One region of the Paenibacillus sp. OT2-17 genome, then DNA from elsewhere that is predicted to be linked to it. Evidence: riboswitches for the same ligand, from Rfam matches in the RefSeq annotation. Region 1 holds a riboswitch; the other holds the start of a gene.

Evidence for each region. A riboswitch is a leader RNA that binds a small molecule or an ion and turns the genes downstream of it on or off. The one in region 1 is predicted to bind cobalamin.
Region 2: linked by a shared signal. The riboswitch ahead of GRP75_RS17340 (ABC transporter substrate-binding protein) and the one ahead of GRP75_RS00210 (ABC transporter substrate-binding protein) in region 1 are both predicted to bind cobalamin.

What each region holds. Positions count from the first base shown of each region.
Region 1 is NZ_WUDQ01000001.1:41,189-53,601, forward strand. Features, by position in the region: gene nikE (nickel import ATP-binding protein NikE) at 1-558, opposite strand, end outside; gene GRP75_RS00170 (ABC transporter ATP-binding protein) at 597-1,421, opposite strand; gene nikC (nickel ABC transporter permease subunit NikC) at 1,442-2,272, opposite strand; gene nikB (nickel ABC transporter permease subunit NikB) at 2,272-3,216, opposite strand; gene nikA (nickel ABC transporter substrate-binding protein) at 3,263-4,888, opposite strand; gene GRP75_RS00190 (ATP-binding cassette domain-containing protein) at 5,031-5,807, opposite strand; gene GRP75_RS00195 (ATP-binding cassette domain-containing protein) at 5,804-6,721, opposite strand; gene nikC (nickel transporter permease) at 6,721-7,536, opposite strand; gene nikB (nickel ABC transporter permease) at 7,551-8,480, opposite strand; gene GRP75_RS00210 (ABC transporter substrate-binding protein) at 8,496-10,076, opposite strand; cobalamin riboswitch at 10,294-10,497, opposite strand; gene GRP75_RS00215 (nucleobase:cation symporter-2 family protein) at 11,185-12,413, opposite strand, start outside.
Region 2 is NZ_WUDQ01000204.1:293-3,207, forward strand. Features, by position in the region: partial or broken gene GRP75_RS17330 (cobalamin biosynthesis protein CobD/CbiB) at 1-117, shown strand, start outside; gene GRP75_RS17335 (histidine phosphatase family protein) at 156-914, shown strand; cobalamin riboswitch at 1,037-1,230, shown strand; gene GRP75_RS17340 (ABC transporter substrate-binding protein) at 1,439-2,446, shown strand; gene GRP75_RS17345 (FecCD family ABC transporter permease) at 2,443-2,915, shown strand, end outside.

The DNA.
Region 1 (12,413 bases):
AACCATATCGAGGCTGCTGACGGACTCATCCAGCACGATCAGCTTTGGTTTGAGCGCAATCGCCCGTGCAATGTTGATCCGCTGTAATTGTCCGCCGCTGAATTGATGCGGATATTTAATCCGATCTTCCGGCTTGAGGCCGACCCGTTCCAGCAGACTTTCGACCGTTCTTTTTTGTTCCTGCACCGATAACCGTTCGTAATTGTCCAATGGCTCACCAATAATCTGCCCGGCGGTCATTCGGGGATTTACAGCAGAGTAGCAGTCCTGAAATACGACCTGCATATCCCGTCGCAGTCCCCTGCGGACTTGGGGGCTCGCATTATAAATGTCCTGTCCCTGGAACAGCACCTGACCCTCCTGCGGCTTCTCCAGCCCCAGAATAACCTTGCCCAGCGTGCTTTTACCGGCTCCGCTGGTACCAAGTAAGCCTAGGCAAAACCCACTTTCTATAGTAAGCGAAACGTTAGCCAACACAGGAGGACGTGGTTCAGAGCGGCCCAGCCATTTGCGCCTTCCATAGCTATGAGTTACTTTCTTCACTTGTAGCATGCGCATTCGCTCCCCTTTTGAAAGTGTAACCGTCGAACAGGCGACTAACCACCTACCTGATTTATGCCCCGAATGGACAACTTGGGTCTGACATGCAGCAGCATTTTCGTATATTCATCCTGCGGGTGATCGAATAACTGATGGACCTCAGCCTGCTCAACAATACGACCCTGCTGCATGACAGCCACTTCATCCGCCAATTGGGAAATGACGCCCAGATCATGCGAGATCAGCAAAATGGACGTATTGTATTCCGTACGCAAGCGATCCAGCTCTCTTAGCACCTGTAGCTGATTGACCACATCGAGCGCCGTCGTTGGTTCATCGGCAATAACCACTGCTGGCCGCAGGCACATGGAAATGGCGATCATGACTCGTTGCAGCATCCCGCCGCTCAACTGAAACGAATAACGCTTCATCAGCTTGGCTGGATCGGGCAGATTCATATTTTCCAGAGCCGTTATGGCAAGTTCATGGGCCTGTCGTTTGGTTAATCCGGTGTGCGTGCGGACCGTTTCCATAAACTGAGCTCCAATCGTATACACTGGCGTAAAAGCGCTCATCGGATTTTGCATAATAAACGCGATTTCCTTGCCCCGAATACGGCGCATCTCCTCGGCCACCATTCCGTTCAGCTCACGCCCGTTCAGACGGACACTACCTTCCACGTCCATCGTCTGGCGATCCAGCAGTTGGAGCAACGCTTTACAAGTCACTGTTTTGCCGCTTCCACTCTCGCCGACAAGACCCAGTACCTGTCCCTTTTTCAGCTCAAAATGAGTTGGCTCCAGCAGAGATACCGCCCCGGCACCGGTTTTGAGCTTCACCTGTAAGCCGCTGACCTCCAGCACCTTCTCCCTGTCGTCCATCGTTGTAACTCACTCCTGTTTTACTGACGTTTGGCAATTCCGTATCGGTCGGACAGCGCCTCCCCCAATATATTGAAGGCCATCACCACCACCAGAATCATAACCCCCGGATAGATCATTAATTCCGGATGACTGCGAATGTATCCCGTTCCCTCATGAATCATCGCTCCCCATTCGGGGGTCGGCGGCTGAATGCCTAGACCAAGGAACGACAACGCGGAAATATCCATGATCGCCCAACCCATTTCCAGTGTACCAATGACCACAATCGGCCGCAGCACATTCGGAATAATATGCCGCCGGATAATGGCCCCTGAGGAGGACCCGCTAATCCTTGCAGCAGCTATAAAATTCCGTTCTTTCAGACTGACGACCATATTGCGGCACATTCTGGCATAATACACCCACTGCACCATCATCAAGGCAAGCAGCACCTGCATGAGGCCCGGCCCAAAAATACCGACAATGCCCAGCACAAGCACCAAATTCGGAAACGCCATAATACCTTCGCAAAACCGCATCAACACACTATCGACCCAGCCACCTACATAACCTGCAAGCGACCCGACCACAACGCCGATGCTAAGCGAGGACAGGAAAATTAATGTCGCAAAACCGAGGGAAATCCGCGCTCCATACAGCAACCGGGATAAATTGCACCGACCCAAATGATCGGTCCCCAGCCAGTATTCTTTCGAAGGTCCCTCCAGCTTGTGCAGTAAATTGACTTTAACCGGATCATGGGGAGCCAGCCAAGGAGCTAGCGCCATAATGATAAAAAGAGCAGCCAGTACGACAGAGCAGACCACGATTACCTTTTGACCTTTGAACATTGTACGCAACCTTATCATCACTGCTCTGCTCGTCCCTTCGATGAAATTCGGGGGTCCATATACAAATGCACCAGATCAACAAGCAAATTGCATACGATGAACAGGCATGCCGCCAAAAACACATAGCATTGTATGACGGGAATATCCCGGTTAAAAATCGCTTCCACAAAATAACGGCCAAACCCGGGCCATGAAAACACCTGCTCCACAATAATTGTTCCGGTCAGAAGCTTGCCCAGATTCATACCCAGACTTGTAATCAGTGGAGCAATGGCAATTTTCAGTACATGCTTGAGCATAATCACCTGCTCATGAATCCCTCTAGTTCTGGCATACTGCACATACGTTTCCTGAAGCTGCTCCAACACACTGGAACGCAGCAGGCGCGTATATAAAGCAATCAGAACCAGCGACAGGGTCACCGTGGGCAACACCAGATGCTGCCACGTTCCTCGCCCCTCTACAGGGAGCCAATCCAATCGGACAGAGAAAAAGAAGATTAACAAATATCCCAGCCAAAACTGGGGTATAGATGCGCCAAAATATGAAATTCCTCGACTAAGCATGTCGATCCATCCATTTTTACGCATCGCCGCCAGCACGCCCAGTGGAATACTCACCACAATAGATAGCACCATACTGCTCACAGCCAATTCAAAAGTGGCGGGCAGCCGAACCTTGACCTCATCCCACACCGGCTTGTTGGTCAGATACGAAGTACCAAAGTCCAATTGACTGATTCTTTGAAGTGTATGCATATACTGCGTCAGCAAAGGCTGATCCAGCCCGAACTCATGTCTTTTCTGCTCCAGAATCTCTGGAGTAGGATAAATATGAGCAGCCGTCAAATAGGCCTCGGCCGGATCAACTGGTGAAATATGAATCAGTGCAAAGGTAACGAGGGTGGCAAAGAGAACAATAGGAATGACCGCTACCATTCGCTTCCCGATATAGCTGATCATGAGTTGTCCTCCTATCCTGTAAACTACCGTTACCTATCGGCTTCAGCTACTTTCCGATTTCAATTCCCTCAAACGGATTTTCATCCCGATTAGCCGGGAATACAAAGTTTGTAATCTTTTTCTGGTACACTGCCGTTTTCTTAATATAAGAAATAGGCACAATGGCAGATTGCTCCTGAAGCGTCTTCAGAATCGAAGCATACAGCTCTTGACGCTTGGTTTCATCTGTCGATGAGAGCGCTTCGTGTACTTGCTGATCCAGGTCTTTCTTCATCGGAAGGGCACTCAGCACCTCGGAAATTCCGAAGCTCTTCTTGGCAATGACATTAATAAAGGAGTGCGGATCATAAGGCGCACCATAGTTGTACCAGAAGTACAGATCAAACTGGTTGGATCTAAGGCGCTTAATTTGAACCGTCAGCTCCAGTCCGGTCAGGTTCACTTTGACACCCAATTCTCCCCATTCAGCCTGAATGGTTTCAGCCATCGCCTTTTGGATCGGATCAGTCTTATCAAAAATCAGCTCAAAATCCAGCTGTTGTCCGTCTTTTTCCCGTACTGTACCGCCTGCGGGCAGCTTCCAGCCAGCCTCATCCAGCAACGATTTGGATTTTTCCACATCATAGCCAACAGGCTGTAAGTTTACATTCGTATACGGATAGTTTTTGGATAAAACCGTATCCGCTGTTTCCTCCAGCCCCGAGGTTACACCTTCCACCATTGCCTGCTTGTTAAAGCCATGTTGGAGTGCCAGGCGTACCCGAAGGTCTGCCAGCTTGGGATTGGATGAGTTGAGTAACAGGCTTCTCGTACCGACAGGCTCGGACAGCGTGGTAACATACTGATTCGTGTCGCGAAGCTGTTTGAAAGCATCCAGACTAATGACACCCTCTCCATAAATCAGATCCAGATCGCCTTTTTCAAAGGCCATTACACGGGTTTCGCCATCGGGAATGATTTTTACCGTAATTTTATCCACCTTTGGTGCAGTGCCCCAATAATTTGGATTACGCTTAAAGGTTGCATATTCATCTTGCTTGTATTCATCCAGCATCCAAGGTCCTGTACCTACAGGTTTCTTGATTCCTTTGGACGTATCTCCATCATCCGGGAACCCCGCTTCACCCAGAAAACGGAACGGGCGAACGACAGACAAATCCTGAAGCACTGGGTAGTATGGTTCTTTGAGTGTCATTCGGAAGGTGCTGTCATCTACAGCTTCAGTTTTGTCGAGAACGCCTACTATACCAAGCCAGCTGTGCGTCTTCTCATTTTTCATAATAGCGTCAAAGTTCTTTTTGACAATGGCCGCATTAAATAGCGTTCCATCCGAAAATTTCACACCTTTGCGTAGCTTAAACGTATATATTTTGCCGTCCTTGGAAATAGTCCAGGATTCAGCCAAAGCAGGCTCCAGCTTGCCTCCTTGCTTGTAGCTGACTAACGGCTCATAAACCATGGATTGTGCAAAAAGTTGGGAAGGATTGTATACGTGAGGATTCATCGTACCAATGTCACGCGGCCACGATAGCGTGATCGACTTTTCATTGGCAGCTCCGTCAGTAGAGGTGGATGCAGGGGTGTTTTCCTGCTTCGCGCAGCCCAAAACAACGGATAATAAGAGGAGCGCCACCAACATAAGGGTGGCAGTCTTGCGGTGTCGAACGGACATCAATGTATTTCCCCTTTTCTATATATGTGATAATGATTATCATAATCATATTTAGAATAGGTACCATGTTCTATTTTGTCAACAATATTCGGCAAGCAATCCTCTTATTTATTTTAAATTTGTATAATATCAAATTTATGGATTAATTCTCCAACGCTTGAAACAGAGTACGCGTGTACTCATGCTGTAACAAGTCTTCATCCCATTCCTTAAATATTTCCACGATCTCCCCCTGAACCATGACGGCAACTCGATCACAAAACTGACGAGTAGATTGGAGATCATGAGTGATGAATAGGTAGGACAACTGACGCTCCATCTGCATTCTCTTGAGCATGTCCAGTACAGAAGACTGCGTTGTCGTATCCAGATTGGCGATCGATTCATCGAACAAGATAATATCCGGCTCCACCGCCAACGCTCGGGCAATACATACCCGCTGTTTTTGCCCGCCACTCAGCTGTGCTGGGTATTTTTCCAGACTGTCAGCCTCCATTCCTACTGATTCCAATAGAGACAGACAAATATCCAGCGCCTGCGCTTTTCGTCCGGGAAAATAATTGTGGATTGGCTCCTCCAAAATATCTCGAATGGTCATACGGGGATGCAATGAGGAGGACGAATCCTGTGCAACCAACTGGATTCGCTTGTACAGCTGAACATCCTTCATCTTTCCAAAATGTATAGGCTGATGATCCAGCCAAATCTCCCCTGAGGTCAACGACTCCAGCCCTAGAATACATTGTGCCAGCGTGCTTTTGCCACTTCCACTTTCTCCAACCAATCCAAGACACTCCCCCTGCCATAACTCCAGACTCACCTTCTTCACGGCCTGCTCGCTATCTTGCGTGCTGAACCAGCCTTTTCTCCGTTTGCGGACAGGGTATGCTTTGGTCACATTCTTCAATTCCAGCATCACTGGTGCATCCTTCCTTCCGGGCTCATCTCCAACACTCGATCTGCTATGCGGCTCATACCTTGGCGATCATGTGAAATCAACAATATGGTGAGATCAAAGTCTTCTCTCAATTGTTGCAGCAATGCCAAAACCTTGTCGCGGTTGATAACATCCAACGCCGTAGTAGGCTCATCGGCAATAAAAAGGCTTGGACCTGAGCTTAACATTGCAGCCAGCAGCACCCTTTGACACATGCCTCCGCTTAGTTCAAAAGGATATGACGACAAAATATGCTCAGGATCTGTAAACCCAACCTTGCGGAGCAGAGAGCGCAAATAGGCCTCCCGCACTGGAGTAGCGCCTCCTCTGGCTATCTCCATGGCACGGATCAGCATCTGCCGCATCCGTGGCAGCACGCCCAGCGGGTGGACTTGCTGCGGTGCAGTGTGGGATGGGGCAGCACCAGCGTGCCCCGGCTCCATCTGGTCGTGCGGCATCCGACGCCGCCCGTGCAGTCTAAGCGTATCCATCAGCTGGGCGCGGACAGTCCGGATCGGATTCAACCCGCTCAGCGATTGTTGAATGAGCAGGGCAATATCCTCTCGGCGCAGCCTTTGCCAGCGCCGTTCCTGGAACGGGAGAATGTCTTCCCCGTTATAGTAGATACGCCCTTGCGTAACACCGATACCTGGCTCCAGCATGCCTGCGATTGCGTGTGCGGTCAGACTCTTGCCGCATCCGCTCGGTCCGGTCAGGGCCACAATCTCCCCTGAATATATGGAAAAGCTCACATCCCGCAGCAGTGGTTTGCTCCCACTTCCGCTTGCTCCTACGCCTGTGCGGCAGATTTCCAAATGTTCCACGTGTAACAACGGTTTTCGCCCTGCCACTTGTTCTATCGTATCCTTGCCCCCAAGGGCTATTTGATCTCCCACTATTTGGCCGCCCCCTTTTCCGAAAAGCGGTCTCCCAAAAGCTGGCAGGCAAGTACGAACAGCATAATCGCCAAGCCCGGGAAAATCATGACATGCGGAGCCACCTGAAAATACGAGGTTGCATCATGCAGCATCACGCCCCACTCTGGCTTGGGCGGCTGTACACCCAGTCCAAGAAAGGATAGCCCCGCGATCATCAGCACCACGCGTCCGATATCCCATACCGCATAAACCAACAACTGCGGCAACGCTTGTGGCAATACATAACGTCTCAGTATACGTACGTGTGAATTGCCGGATAAACGGGCATACCGAACGTAGTCCTCCTGACAGGCTTTTTGAACCAGACTACGGATATACCGGACATAGCCCGCCCACCGTACCGCAATAATCGCAAGGGTCATGTTAACAAAACCCGGGCCCAAAATGCCCACAATTGCCACCGTTAAAATAATATCAGGAAAAGCCAATACGCCATCAATTCCCCGCATGATCAGCTGATCTACACGTCCACGCACATAACCAATGAGCAACCCTATAGGCAGACTAAAGCACAGCGTAGCTACAGTAATTGCACATGCGATTAGCACGCTCGTCCGTATCCCGTAAATTAGCCGTGACAGCACATCCCGACCCAGATGATCCGTACCGAAAGGATATTTCCGACTGGGTGGTGCCAGACGGTTCAAAAGATCCACTTGAAGAGGATCATGAGGAGCGACCCATGGAGCCAATAACCCAAGCAGCACGATCAGACCAAACAGTACGCCTCCTGCCAGCAAGCTCCCTTGAAAGGAAAGCCGTATCTTTTTCATTTTCAGCTTCCCCCTTAACGCAAACGTAGCCTCGGATCTATCGCCGTCTGGACCACATCCACCAAACACTGAACTCCTACAATTAAAAATACGGCAAAAATAACATACCCCTGAATCACCGGATAATCTCGCTGTGTAATTGCATCTATAAAATACTTGCCCAACCCCGGCCATGAAAAAATGGTCTCTACGATGACATTACCTGCCAGCATAAATGATAGATTGGTACCTAGCAGTGTAATTATAGGCAGAACCGCATGCTTAAATATCTCAAAAAACAGGATATGCATTCGGGAAAAGCCTCGAGCCTTCGCTGCTTTCACAAAATTCCGGTCACCCAGCTCTAGCATTTGAGCGCGTAGTACACGGGCTTGCACAGCTCCCAAACCTGCACCAAGAGTCAGCGCAGGGAGCACTAAATGTGTCCAATCCTCCCTTCCCATGGATGGGAGCCAGCCCAAGCGAACGGAGAATAGATAGATCAACAGAAACCCAAGCCAAAAAGAGGGGATCGACGATCCCAGCAGGGCAAACAGCCTACCCAGGCGATCCAGTGGACCGCTGATTTTTAGCGAGGCAGCCAGCCCCAACCCCAGCGTAAGCACCGTCATGACGGCAAAGCCCGCAGCAGCTAGCTCCACAGTAGCAGGCAGTCTGTTCCACAGTTCGGCTAGCACGGATTCCTTGGATACATACGAGGTGCCCCAATGCCCTGTGAACACATCCCGCAGCCAGTTCACATATTGAATATGAAACGGTTCGTTTAAGCCCAGTTCCTGCCGTAGCGTCGTCAACGCCTCCTCAGAGGCAGGGACATTATGCGCGGTGAGCAAAATGGTAGCAGGGTCTCCAGGAGCCAGGCGCATCAGTACAAAAGTCAGCGTGGATACAACGAATACAATGATGAGCAGCTGCGCCACACGTTCCAGTATAAAACGAATCATAGGATACGCCGCTCGTTATTCCGCAATATCGGATTGCGCTGTAATGTAGTAATACTCGATCGGATGGGGTGTAAAACCCTCTACCCCTTTTTTCACACCAAACACATTGTCAGGATGCACAATGAACGACTGTGGCAAATCCGTATTGATGATATCCAGCGCTTGTAGTGTCACGGCATTACGCTGCGCTGTATCCTTCGCCAGCTTCAAGCTGTTAAGAATACTCTCTAGCGGTTTGGAACTATAACGGCTTACATTGGCTTCGCTTTTCGAAAAATAAAACATGTCCATAAAATATTGCGGCTCTCCTGTATGAGCAGTAAGCATACTGTACATAGCAAAATCCCAATCGTTTTTGGTCAACGCCTCGTCGATATTTTCCACCTTGCGAATCTTGACCTGGATTCCCTCTTTTAGCAATTGGCTTTGGATGACCTCAGCCATAACAGAGAGTTCCGGACGCTGAGGAAAAGTCAGCAGCGTAACCTCGAACGGCTTGCCTTGCTTAGTCCATGTCCCTTGGGCGTCCTTCTGCCAGCCATCCTTCGTTAACAGCTGATCCGCCGTTCCGTCCAGCGCTTTACGCTCAACTTTACCGAAGGGAAGAATGCTCGGGAACGGACTGCTTGCTTCCGTACCGAAGCCTCTCATGACGGCGCTCACAATCGATGTGCGCGGAATCAGGCTGTCCACCACCTTACGGTTCGCCGCATCCTCGAATACTGGCGATTCCATATTGTACACGATCATATGGGTGCGCAAGGAGGGAGCCGACAGCACTTGTAGCTTGTCGTTCTTTTTCAGTACCTCTGCGTTATCAACCGGAATATCCGTCGCTACGTCCACCTCGCCGGATTGCAGCGCCATCAGACGCGAATTCCCGTCCGTAATGAACTTCATCGTCGCTTCAGCCAGTCGTGCCTTCTCGCCCCAATATCCGTCATAACGCTCTACGACCAACGATTGGTCCTTGTTGAACGCTTTAATTTTAAAGGCGCCTGTCATTGCTGGGTAACTCTGCTCATCTTTCATCGATGCCACATCCAGTACAATCGTCGATGGATCAGCTAGATTGGACACCAGCGCCGCGTTCGGCTGGTTTGTCGTGATTTTCAAGGCCAGCGGGCCGCTTACATCAATGGACTTCACATTCAGTAAATCCTTTGCCAGATGGCTTTTCTCGATAGAGCGCAGCAAAGACGCTTTTACACCTGCTGCATCCATACTCTTTCCATCATGAAAAGTGACTTTATCCTGCAAGCTGAACGTCCAAACTGTAGGACTATCCTGCTTCCACTCCTTTGCCAGCCAAGCCACAGGCTCCAGCTTTTCATTCAAACGTACCAGTGTCTCACCTGCACCGGATCGCATCACATCCCAGCTATTATCTCCGTGCGGGTCAACGCCTGACGGTTTCCATGTATACGCCATTATCAGCTTTTTACCTGTCGCTGTTTGTTGTGCTGACGCGTTTTCACCTTTGCCGGAGCTATCCGACGTCTTATTGCTGGCACATCCCGAAAGAGCCATAACTGCCAGCAACAGCATCCCCCCTGTACATATCAACCATGAACGCCTGCTACGATTGCTAATCATTCAATGAATCCCCCTCTATCTTGTAAAATCATATAAACCTAACGCAAAACGCGAAAAAAGCATTCCGGACCACTTGATCAGCAGTCAGAAATGCTTTCATTATAAAATGTCAAAACTCACCTCGAAGCCAGCTCCAAAAACATAGAAGGGATCAGATCGGTTTCAGACATTCTGTATGCAGCACGCCTAACCACCTCCCCAGCATCCCGTGGGTCTGACAGTGATGTCAAAACAGGCAGGTCTCCTGACTCCAGGCGTATCTTTCAGGCCTTCCCGGTTCTTCACAGTTCCAGTGGCTGTTCTGAAAGCTCCAGCAGTATCCTGCTGATGCCTGTATACAGTGGCGGGTCCGTGTCGGAATCTACCGAACTTCCCTTTTAAGTGAACACGCTCAACAACTATCCACATGGTCTCAACAAAACCCCGTACATAGAGTCGTCCGGCTCACACCTGTTTTCTTCCTTTATTTCTTTCCATTACGATCTTATTTTGTTGTCACAGGCTTGTCAATAAATGCTGCACAATAATTTAAATTTGAACGATGTGGCGAGAATGAAGGTGATGTCTATTCATTGCGTGCACGAAATGAACGTGCTAAAATTAGGTATATAGATAATCATCGTGTCCGTATACTAAAAAGAGTCTTCGCCGCGCCAACGGCAAAGACTCTTAGGACTTGAAAGGCTGTGGATCACCCACGGCGCGCTGCATAACTAATGGTTAATGCAAACGAAACCCACCGTTAGGGGCCAACCTAATTACGCGGTGGGTTTTCGCTTGTTCCGAAATTTCCGACGTAGCCAGCGATAAAGTTTACGAATGCTAAACACCAGGCTTAGTAACGTAACCATCCAACGCAACACATCGTAGCACGACACAAGTGTGACCATCGGCTTCACCCCCTTTCGGGAAGCTGCACCGTGGTCCGAAAACATCCACCACTATTCAAAATCCATAAGGTAAATTATACCACTACCTCGCCCACTACTCTAGCAAATTCCTCTAGTAAATAAATCAACTTAAGAGCTAACTTTAGCGCCACTGCACAGTCGGACAGGGTCAATATCTATATGTCCCCAGACGGCAAGGGTTTATTTATCCCTAATCATCAAACCTTCTGTGGAACCTCCTGAACCGTCACGCTTTTGACAGATTCGCCCTGTTTTCTCGTCAAAACGATGTTCAAGACAATCGCTGTAATCGAGCCCGAAACGATACCATTTTGCAACAGCATTTTGGCAAAGCTCGGCAGCTGGTCGAACATTTGTGGCAGAACGGCAGAGCCTAGGCCCACAGCAATGCTGCATGCTGCGATCAGCAGATTGCTTTCCTTCCGCAGATCCACTTCTGACAGAATAGACATGCCTGATGCAGCGACCGAGCCGAACATGACGATCATCGCTCCGCCCAGCACAGCATTAGGAATCACAGTCGTTAAGGCAGCCAGCTTAGGAAGCAAACCAAGAACAACCATGATACCGCCCGCAGCAAAAATAACGTTCCGCGATTTGACGCGTGTGAGTGAAATCAGACCCACATTTTGCGAGAAAGCTGTATAAGGAAACGCGTTAAAAATACCCCCAAGCATAATCGCAAGTCCTTCGGAACGCAGACCATTGACGATCTGCTTCTGCTCCACCTTCTGATCAATTGCTTTGCCAACTGCCAAATAAACGCCTGTAGACTCAACCATACTGACAATATTGACGATAATCATCGTACAAACTGCCATAATGCTAAACTCTGGCTTACCAAAATAAAACGGCTGTGCAACACTCACCCATGAAGCCTCCGCCACGGGAGCAAAATGCACCATTCCCATTCCATAAGCAACCACTGTGCCCGCGAACAACCCAATAAGCACGGAAATCGAGCGCAAAAAGCCTTTTGCCAACCGATTCACAAGCAGAATAACCAGTAGTGTGACTAACGCCAACAGCAAATTACGTGGCTGTCCAAAATCCGCGCTGCCCTGCCCCCCTGCTACATTGTTCATCGCCACCGGAATAAGGGATAGACCGATAATCGTAACCACCGAACCCGTAACCACCGTCGGGAAAAAGCGTAGCAGCTTGCCATACAACGGTGCCGCTAACACCACGAATATACCAGACAAAATAATGGCACCATACGCTGTCGCTAAATTTGAGGTCGAAGCAATCGCGATGATGGGCCCTACTGCCGTAAACGTACAACCTAAAATGACAGGCAGTCTACTACCGAAAAAGCGTGTCCCCATAATCTGTAATAACGTAGCAATCCCGCAAGTGAACAGATCGGCAGCCACCAAATAAGCCATCTGGGCTGGCGTCAGGTGCAATGCTCCCCCTACAATTA
Region 2 (2,915 bases), on a different contig from region 1:
CTAGAGTCGAAAGATATACGGCATACGATCCAGCTGATGTTCGCCGTGTCCAGTATGTTTGTAGGATTGTGTTTGTTAGGAGCCGCAGGTTGTTTTGCCTTGGGATGGGTGCGGTGAGGAGTGACACACTGAATAATGATCGAGCAGGAAGTGACATGATCTTGAAACAAGATATAGCAGCAAAAAGGACAGTAGAATACGCACAAAGTCCGAACTCACAGGAGGATAAGGTGCCGTATGATGCTAAAGAAGATCTGCATTGGGACATGGAACTCGTGTTAGTTCGTCACGGCACAACCTTATGGAACAAGGAACGTCGATATCTAGGACACTCCGACTTAGGTTTGCTACCGGGAGCAGAGCAGGAATTAAAGCCTTTGCAAGAAAAATTGCAAGGGCAGTCCTTTGCTCGAATCTATTGCAGCGATTTAATGCGATGTCGCCAGACCTTGCAGATCATTGTGCCGGAATCAGAATTGACGTCTGGAGGTTCCCTATCTACTATGTCTCCTATGATGGAACCACGTCTGCGAGAGCTTCATTTTGGTGAGTGGGATGGAAAAACGTATGACATGCTCAAGGATGTGTCGTTGTATCGCGCTTGGATTGATGAGCCGCAACGGATAACCCCTCCTGGAGGAGAGTCTTGGGCAGATTTAGTGAATCGTCTACGGAAATTTCTTGACTCTCTGTATGAATGGCGTGTTGCTATGGAAGTTCAACCCATGGATTTGACTGCTGCGCCACCCTCTGTTTTGGTCGTTACGCATGGTGGCGTAATTCGTCAGTTAGCTTGCATGCTGATACCGGGCCATGATTTTTGGAGTTTGAATCCGAAGCCGGGAGAAGCATTTAGGATTCAATTGAGGCTGGCAGGACGGCACAATTACATAGCAGAAATGCTTCCTCATTAGGTTAGACACCAGCGGATAAAGAGGCTGTTTGGGTTGTAAGCCGCCTCTTTTTAACCTATAATCATCAAGTAAAAGAACGGCTTGACTACCACTACATCAAATATCCAGCAGACGAGGTCGGCGCAGCGTGATGAAACTATGGTTTCCCTTGCCTGCGCTGTTAAAAGGGAAGTCGGTGTGAGTCCGGCGCGGTCCCGCCACTGTAAATGGAAACATGCCCGTTAGTCCTGCTTTATGTGCTACTAAGCATATGAAAGAATTTCAGGACATGCATTTTACCATAAGTCAGGATACCTGCCCGTCCGCCTGTCACCATAATCCTTCGAGGAAAGGATGACGTGTTCGCAGTGACTGTCCATGCGGAAAGAAGCTGCCGCCTGCGCACGATCTGCGCTAACGTGACCCCTGTGTCCTGATATGAGGATGCGGGGTTTTTTTGATAGGAAAAGAAGGCTGGATTTAGAAGATATCTGATGATGTTCAAGTAACGCTCTTAACGATTTTTTTATGAAGGGGTGCAAATCATGGCAGGAAAAAAAATAAAGGTTTGGACAACAGGTCTATTGGTTCTGATTTTGGCAGTTGTGCTGAGTGCATGTGGAGCTAATGGGAAAAATGCTGAAAATAAAGAGAACCAGACTTCTTCACAGCAGCCGGGACAGACCGTAACCGCACAAGAGCCTCCGGGCAAAACAGTTTACCCACTCACAGTTAAGGATGCAACAGGACAGGAATTTACATTCAAAAAAGCGCCGGATAAAATCGTTTCCGTCTCCCCGGCAGAAACCGAGGCGCTGTTCGCCATCGGGCTGGATAAGGAAATTGTCGGTGTCTCCGACTACTCTGATTACCCAGAAGCAGCTACGAAAAAGCCTAAAGTGGGCGGTATTATGAAACCGAACGAAGAGGCGATCATTGCTGCTAACCCGGAAGTCGTTTTTGCAGGGATATCACTTAGTGAACAGGCTACGACCAAGCTGCGCGATATGGGAATTATGATTTTTAAAACGGAACCGAAGACAGTTGAAGATGTCATGGCTAACATCGAATTGTATGGGAAAATCACCGATCATCAGAAAGAAGCGAGAGCGGTGACTGACAAGATGAGAGCAGATGTAGCTGAAGTGAAAGAAGGAATTAAAAATATCGGTAAAGGGCAGAAGCTGCGGGTATACGTCGAGTTTTCACCAGGCTGGACAGTTGGTAAAGGCGAGTTTATGGACGAGCTGATCACGTTAGCGGGCGGCGAAAATGTAGGTGCCACGCAGAAGGGGTGGTACCAAATTAGTGAGGAAAATATTATTGCTGCGAACCCTGACGTGATTTTGTACAGCAAAAGTGTCAAGGACGACAAAACTGGTCAAACGCTCGGCGAAATCATTAAAGCTCGCAGTGGATGGGATCAAATATCGGCTGTTCGCCACAACCGGGTATTTGCCGTGGATGATAATTTGATTAGTCGTCCGGGTCCACGCGTAACGGAAGGTCTCAAGGAAGTGGCCAAGGGCGTGTATCCTGAAATTTTCAAATGAACCGTAAACTGATCGGCTTTGGAGGAACAGGTCTTGTCCTGCTGTTACTGACGCTACTGCTCTGTCTTGGCATCGGCTCGGCCAAGCTTCCGGTCAGCCAGATCACGGGCATTCTGGTTAACCACCTTCCATGGTTAGGCGATACGTTTACACCGGATTGGAATACATCCTCAGAGCAAATTATTTTGAAGGTCAGATTGCCACGAGTGTTACTGGGAATGTTGGTAGGAGCAGCGCTGGCGCTGGCGGGAGCCGGATTTCAGGGTGTGCTGCGTAATCCTTTGGCTGATCCGTATACACTGGGGGTATCCTCGGGGGCTTCGGTAGGAGCGGCAGTACTGATTTATTGGGGCCTTCAATTTTCATTTGTTGGCATATGGACGCTGCCGCTAGTGGCATTTACGACCGGAATGCTGACGCTGTGGATGGTGCTGACGTTGGCACGGGAAGGTGGAAAAATTCCGACACA